3 regions of the Nocardia sp. N2S4-5 genome follow, and region 3 is predicted to be linked to each of the others. Evidence: riboswitches for the same ligand, from Rfam matches in the RefSeq annotation. Region 3 holds a riboswitch; each other region holds the start of a gene.
What was found. A riboswitch is a leader RNA that binds a small molecule or an ion and turns the genes downstream of it on or off. The one in region 3 is predicted to bind S-adenosylmethionine.
Positions count from the first base shown of each region.

Region 1: another riboswitch for S-adenosylmethionine. It lies ahead of ACFMRZ_RS20420 (aminotransferase class V-fold PLP-dependent enzyme); the one in region 3 lies ahead of ACFMRZ_RS24395 (rhodanese-like domain-containing protein).
Region 2: another riboswitch for S-adenosylmethionine. It lies ahead of ACFMRZ_RS21275 (amino acid ABC transporter permease); the one in region 3 lies ahead of ACFMRZ_RS24395 (rhodanese-like domain-containing protein).

Region 1 covers NZ_JBIUPM010000001.1:4,469,308-4,471,565, reverse strand. The annotation lists gene ACFMRZ_RS20425 (hypothetical protein) at 1-42, shown strand, start outside; gene ACFMRZ_RS20420 (aminotransferase class V-fold PLP-dependent enzyme) at 56-1,369, opposite strand; SAM riboswitch class IV at 1,418-1,531, opposite strand; gene ACFMRZ_RS20415 (flavin reductase family protein) at 1,638-2,177, opposite strand.
Region 2 covers NZ_JBIUPM010000001.1:4,653,002-4,655,259, reverse strand. The annotation lists gene ACFMRZ_RS21280 (SDR family oxidoreductase) at 1-573, opposite strand, end outside; SAM riboswitch class I at 762-855, shown strand; gene ACFMRZ_RS21275 (amino acid ABC transporter permease) at 867-1,811, shown strand; gene ACFMRZ_RS21270 (amino acid ABC transporter ATP-binding protein) at 1,808-2,258, shown strand, end outside.
Region 3 covers NZ_JBIUPM010000001.1:5,331,171-5,333,428, forward strand. The annotation lists gene ACFMRZ_RS24385 (FAD-dependent oxidoreductase) at 1-211, opposite strand, end outside; gene ACFMRZ_RS24390 (hypothetical protein) at 498-935, shown strand; SAM riboswitch class IV at 982-1,101, shown strand; gene ACFMRZ_RS24395 (rhodanese-like domain-containing protein) at 1,119-1,541, shown strand; gene ACFMRZ_RS24400 (O-succinylhomoserine sulfhydrylase) at 1,538-2,258, shown strand, end outside.

The sequences.
Region 1 (2,258 bases), 860 kb from region 3:
CCCATGCTCGAGGAACTCGCCGAGCGCTACCTCACACCCTGACCGCCACGCCGGCTCATACCGTGCACGGCGCCGCGCCCGTTCCCGGAGCGAGGCGTTCCCGGGTCTCCGGCACCGGATTCCACTGACCTTCGGTACGGCCGTAGTCCCAGGCCGATCCCTCGCGCACCAGAGTGTCGACCGCGTCGATCAGCCGGTCCACATCCGCCGCGCAGGTGCCCAGCCCGATGCTGGCGCGCAGTGCCCCGTCCACACCGAGGCGGGCCAGCAGCGGATGCGCGCAGAACCGCCCGTCGCGCACCCCGATGCCGTATTCGGCCGACAGGTAGGCGGCGACGTGGCCCGGTTCGTAGCCGTCCACGGTGAACGCGACGATGCCGACGCCGTCGGCGCTGTCCGACCAGATGCGCAGGAAGCGCACTCCCGCAACGGTTTCCAGGCCGTCGCGCAGCCGCTGGGTGAGTTGACGCTCGTGCTCGCCGACCGCGACTTCGTCCAAGGCGGCCAGGGTGTCGCAGGCGGCGGCCAGCGCGGCCACGCCCAGGACGTTCGGGGAGCCACCCTCGTGCCGCTGCGGTGCCGGCGCCCATTCGGCGGTGGTGGCGGTGACCGCACGCACCGCGCCCCCGCCCGCGAGGTACGGCTCGGCGGCGTCGAGCCAATCCCGGTGGCCCACCAGCACACCCGCGCCGAACGGTGCGTAGAGCTTGTGACCGGAGCAGGCCAGATAATCAATGCCCGTGGCGCGCAGGTCGATTCGGCGATGCGGCGCCAGCTGGGCCGCGTCGACCAGGATGCGGGCGCCGCACTGGTGCGCGATGGTAGCCAGGCGCTCCAGTGGAAGCAGTTCGCCGGTCACGTTCGACGCGCCCGTAACCGCAAGCAGCGCAGCGGGTTTGGTGCACAGTTCCGCGACGAGGCGGCGGATCGTCTCCTCGATCGTGTCCGCGGCGGGGACCACTCGACGGCCGTGCCGTGTCCACGGCAGGAAGTTGGCGTGATGCTCGATGTCGAGTACCACGGTGTCGCCCGGCACGCAGGACGCCAGCAGATTCAGCGCGTCGGTGGTGTTGCGGGTGAACACGACCGTCTGGTCGTCGGCGCAGTTCAGGAAGCGTGCCACCGAGCCGCGGGCGGCCTCGTAGCAGTCGGTCGAGATGCGGGAGGCGTAGCCCGCGCCGCGGTGCACGCTGGCGTAGTACGGCAGCAGTTCGGTCACCCGATCGGCGACCTGCGCCAGGGCGGGTGCGCTGGCGGCGTAGTCGAAATTGGCGTAGCGGCGAGTTCCGCCCTGTACCAACGGAACTCGCAGATCGCATCCGGAGACGCGGGCAACGGCGGCACAGGTGCGGTCGAGAGCAGCGGTCATCACGTCAACCCTTCGGGTCATGGGACTCCGGAGGAAACGAGTAGTCGGAGTCCGCGCTTGCCCTGCCCGGTCGGGCAGCGGCCCGGTCGTCACCCGGAGCACCCCGCCGCGGAGGAGGGTTGCCGGCCAGCAAGCCGGGGCTTGACGCTGGCACTCATGACCTGGCCCGAGATTGGCAGACGGCCGCCCCGCTTGTCAACCCCGCGCTGCGACCTTACGTATGGTCCGCTGATCCTGGACGCGCGAAAGCCTTGTGCTGGAAGCCGATTCAGTCAAGCCCCACCGGCCGGTGATATCCGCCGTTGTAGTAGAGCAGGGGAGCGGCGATCGGCTGGTCGCCGGTGTTGTCGTAGACGCGGGTGGCCAGGCCGATCACCAGGGTGTGGTCGCCGACGGGGATCAGCCGGTGCACCGCGGCCCGTACCCAGATGGGGGTGCCGTGCAGGACCGGTTCGCCGGTATCGAGCCGGGTCCACAGGGACTGGTCGGCGAAGCGTTCCTCGGCGGCTCGGGAGAACCGCTGTGCCAGATGCCGCTGATGCTCGCCCAAAAAGTGCACGACCACCGAGTCGGCGGCCAGCATGGCGTCGATGCTCGACGAGGTGTGCGCGATGTTGAACGAGATCAGCGGCGGATCCAGCGACAGCGAGGCGAAGGAGGTGGCGGTGAAACCCACCGGCCGGGTCGCCGAGTCGAGGGTGACGATGGTGACGCCGGCGGGGTAGTGCCGCATGGCGGACCGGTACTGGGACGCGGTGATTCCGCTCAGATCGTCGGGTACCTCGAGTTCGGCATCGGAGGAACTCATGTCACCGCCTCGGCGCCGCTCGCGGGCGCGGTCTCGCTGGTTTCGTACAGTTCCAACCTACGTTGCCCGGGTGGCGGGTAT
Region 2 (2,258 bases), 680 kb from region 3:
CCGCACCGCGCCCGGCACCACCAGGCTCACCCCGATGCCGTGTCGCTCCAGATCGAATCGCAGCACGTCCGAGATGCCCCGCAGCCCGAACTTGCTGGCGCTGTAGGCGGCGTGCCAGGGCAGGGCGAGCAGCCCGGCCGCAGAGGACACGTTCACCAGATGGCCGCCGCGCCCGGCTCGCACCATCGGCGGCACGAAATTCTCGATGATGTGGATAGGTCCCATCAGATTCACGTCGATGACGGCACGCCAGTGCCGGTGCTCGAGGTTCTCCACAGTGCCCCAGGTGGCGATGCCGGCGATGTTCATGACCACGTCGAGGCTGCCGTGCTCGGCGTGCACCCGCTCGGCCCACGCGGTCACGGCGTCGTAGTCCGATACGTCCAGCGCCTGCAGCGCCGCCACCCGGCCCCCGGCCTCCTCGACCAGCCGCGCCGTCTCCCGTAGTCCGGCCTCGGCGATGTCGGTCAGGAACAGCTGCGCCCCCTGGCGCGCCGCGGCCAGGGCGGTGGCCCGGCCGATGCCGCTGGCCGCGCCGGTGATCAGGCATTTCCGGCCGGTCAGGTCTTTCATGAGCGGATCTCCTAGCGGATTCAGAACAACTGTGATTTCACACTAGAGTATTGCGAACAGCACTGTACACAGAGGGCGTCCTCTCCTGTGCAATTCCCGGGTCCGCTGGGGAAAACCCTTTGCCAACAGTTGGATTCACGGTGATCGGGAGGGCAGACATCCGGTCGAGGCTCCTTTACCGTCGATTTCACCCATCCAGAGCGGTTGAGAGACCTGGCTCGACGAGACCGCAGCAACCCCCCGCTCGCCGGGTGCGGGTGCTACCGCCAGGACCGATGGAGGATCGCGATTCCATGAGCACACTGGCCGCCGCAGAGTCGTCCGGCGTGGTATCGGCCGCCGAGGAGGACGCGCTACCCGTCGCGCGTACCTGGCATCCGTGGCGCTGGCTGGTCGGGGCGGCCGCGCTGGTGGTGGTCGCGCAGTTCGTGCACGGCCTCGCCACCAACCCCGGTTGGGACTGGCCGACCTTCACCCGGTACTTCACGGCCCGATCGGTCCTCGAGGCCGTGCGGGTGACCGTGGAACTGACCTTCTGGGGCACGCTGTTCGGGTTCCTGCTCGGGATCTGGCTGGCGGTCGCGAGGCTGTCGAAAATCCCTGTGCTGCAAGTGATCGCGTGGGTCTACGTGTGGGCTTTTCGGTCCATCCCGCTGATCGTGCAGCTGCTGTTCTGGTTCAACATCGCCTACCTGTACCAGCGGATGTCGATCGGCATTCCGTTCGGCCCGGCCTTCCTGACCTTCGACGTCAACGGCGTGATCAGCGGGTTCACCGCAGCCGTGATCGGGCTGGCGCTGCACCAGGCGGCGTATTCGGCGGAGATCATTCGCGCCGGGATCATCTCGGTCGATCCGGGGCAGCTGGAGGCCGCCAAGTCGCTCGGCCTGCCGTGGCGGCGTCAGTTCTTCACCATCGTCGCGCCCCAAGCCATGCGCGGCATCCTGCCCAATGCCGCCAACGAGGTGATCAGCCTGTTCAAGGGCACCTCGATCGTGTCGGTGATGGCCATCGCCGAGCTGTTCTACCAGGTCCAGGTCATCTTCGGCCGTAACGGGCGAGTGGTGCCGCTGCTGATGGTGGCCACCGTCTGGTACATCGTGCTCACCACGGTGCTGACCGTCGTGCAGTACTACATCGAGCGGCATTTCGCCAAGGGCGGCCGGCGCGAGCTGCCGCCGACACCCTGGCAGCGGGTGCGCGGCAAGATCGCCGAGATCACGGAGGAACGCCGATGAGCGAGCCCGACACCGACGACGGCCTGCGTTCCGCCGCGTACGCGGTCGAATTACGCGGGGTGCGAAAGCGTTTCGGGGCCGAGGAGGTGCTGCGCGGGGTCGATCTGGCGGTTCGGCCCGGTGAGGTGACCGTCATTCTCGGGCCGTCCGGATCGGGCAAGTCGACACTGCTGCGCACCATCAATCACCTGGAGAAGGTCGACGCCGGTAGCGTCCGGGTGAGCGGCGAATTGGTGGGCTATCGCCGTAAGGGCGCGAAACTGCACGAGCTGAGTGAACGCGAGATTCTGCGGCAGCGCTCGCGGATCGGCTTCGTTTTCCAGGACTTCAACCTGTTCCCCCATCTGACGGTGCTCGAAAACGTCGTGCTGGCACCGGTTTCCGCGCAGGGGCGGCGGCGGTCCGAGGCGGAAGCGGAGGCCGGGCAGCTGCTCGAGCGGGTGGGAC
Region 3 (2,258 bases):
CCTTGTGCAGTGCGGTGACGATGCCCTTGATGCGCGGATGGTCGGGAGCGACCCCGTAGCGAATGAGCCCGAACGGTGCGGGCATCCGCTCGTACAGGTCGATGCTCACCTCGGCATCGGACTTCATCAGGGCGTCGGCGGCGTAGATTCCGGCCGGTCCGGCGCCCACGATCGCAATGCGCAGTGGGTTGGTCGCACTGTATTCCGTCATTCTTACGCGCACCCTCTGGTAGAGAACTCTGTCGTCATGTACTCAGCCGCGTTGTTCAGCCGTCCTTCTTAGCTTAGGCTAAGTTGACGCATGGGCCGGGCCGCACCCCGCCGATCCGACATCCGCTCGATGCTGCTTCGTTGCTGTCCGGGATGTGGTCCGGACCCGGCCTGGGCCGGGCATTCTGTTGAGTCTATCGGTGGTCGTCGTGATCGTTATTCCCGGGATCCGCCGGGAAATGCCGATGTGATCTGCGGCACTCCGGCCCACCAGGGATGATCGACGCATGACCGACGCCGACGAGCCGACCCCGATCGACCAGCGCGACAGCATCAAGTCCCCGGTCCCGTTCCTGGCGGCCGCGGTGGTGGCGGTGCTGGTGCTCGCGGGCATCGTCGCGCTCGCGCTGACCCGGCCGGCTGAGAAGAATCTCACAGACGCCGACCGAGTCGCGATCGCGGCGCGCGATTTCGCCACCGCGCAGGCGGATTCGAATGCCGACCGCCGCGCCACGACCGCCTGCCGCGGCTTCGATGCCGCCCGTTCGCCCCTGGGGCCGGACGCCGTCGGCAAGGAGGTCGAGATCGTGAAGGTCGCCGACACGGCCGTCGAGGGCGACCACGCCCGGGCCGCGGTGACCAGCCGGATCGACGGCCGCGAAACCACGTCGACCTGGAGTTTGACCCGTGCCGACGGCACCTGGCTGGTCTGCGACCGGCCGTGAACGGAGGTTTGACATGCGACCTCGTGACCGGGCACTCTCAATTTCAGGTCATGAGCGCCAGCGCCAAGCCCCGGCTCGCTGGTCGGCAACCCTCCTCCGCGGTGGGGTGCTCCGGGTGACGACCTGGCCACGCATCGGTGTCCTCACGGTGCGGCAAGTGCGGATTCTCAGGAGGTGCGAGAAGTGAGTTATGCGGGCGACATCACCCCGAAGCAGGCGTGGGATCTATTGCGCGACAATCCCGATGCGGTTCTGATCGACGTGCGGACCGAGGCCGAGTGGCGGTTCGTCGGGGTGCCGGACACCAGCTCGATCGATCGGCCGACGGCGCTGATCGAATGGGTCGACGGGACGGGCGCGCCCAACGCGGCGTTCGTCGATCAGCTGAAGCAGGTGCTGGCCGAGCGGGATCCGGACGGCGACGCCCCCGTGATCTTCCTCTGCCGGTCGGGGCAGCGCTCCATCGGCGCCGCGACCGCGTCGACCGCGGCCGGTTTCGCACCGTCGTTCAACGTGCTCGAGGGCTTCGAGGGTCCGCTGGATCCGCAGGGGCATCGCGGCGGCGCGGGCTGGCGCGCCCTCGGACTCCCGTGGCGGCAGTCGTGATCACGGGCGGCGCGTTCGACAAGCCGCTGCCCGAGGGCGTGGGTCCCGCGACCCTGAGCGTGCGCGGCGGGCTGCGGCGGTCCGGGTTCGAGGAGACCGCCGAGGCGCTGTACCTGTCCTCCGGTTTCGTGTACGAGAGCGCCGAGGCGGCCGAGGCCGCGTTCACCGGCGACGTCGAGCATTTCGTCTACTCGCGCTACGGCAACCCGACGGTCGCCATGTTCGAGGAGCGGATGCGCCTGATCGAGGGGGCCGAGGCGTGTTTCGCGACCGCCAGCGGCATGTCGGCCGTCTTCACCGCGCTCGCGGCGCTGCTGGGCGAGGGCGATCGGCTGGTGGCGGCGCGCAGCCTGTTCGGGTCCTGTTTCGTGGTCTGCAACGAGATCCTGCCGCGCTGGGGCGTGGAGACCGTGTTCGTCGACGGCGAGGATCTCGACCAATGGGAGGAGGCGCTGTCGCAGCCCACCCAGGCCGTGTTCTTCGAGACGCCCTCCAACCCGATGCAGACCTTGGTCGACGTCCGGCGGGTGTCCGAGCTGGCGCACGCCGCGGGCGCGAAAGTGGTGCTGGACAACGTCTTTGCCACCCCGCTGCTACAGCGCAGCCTGGATCTGGGCGCCGACATCGTGGTGTATTCGGGCACCAAGCACATCGACGGCCAGGGCCGGGTGCTGGGCGGCGCCATTCTGGGCCCGCACGACTACATCGACGGCCCGG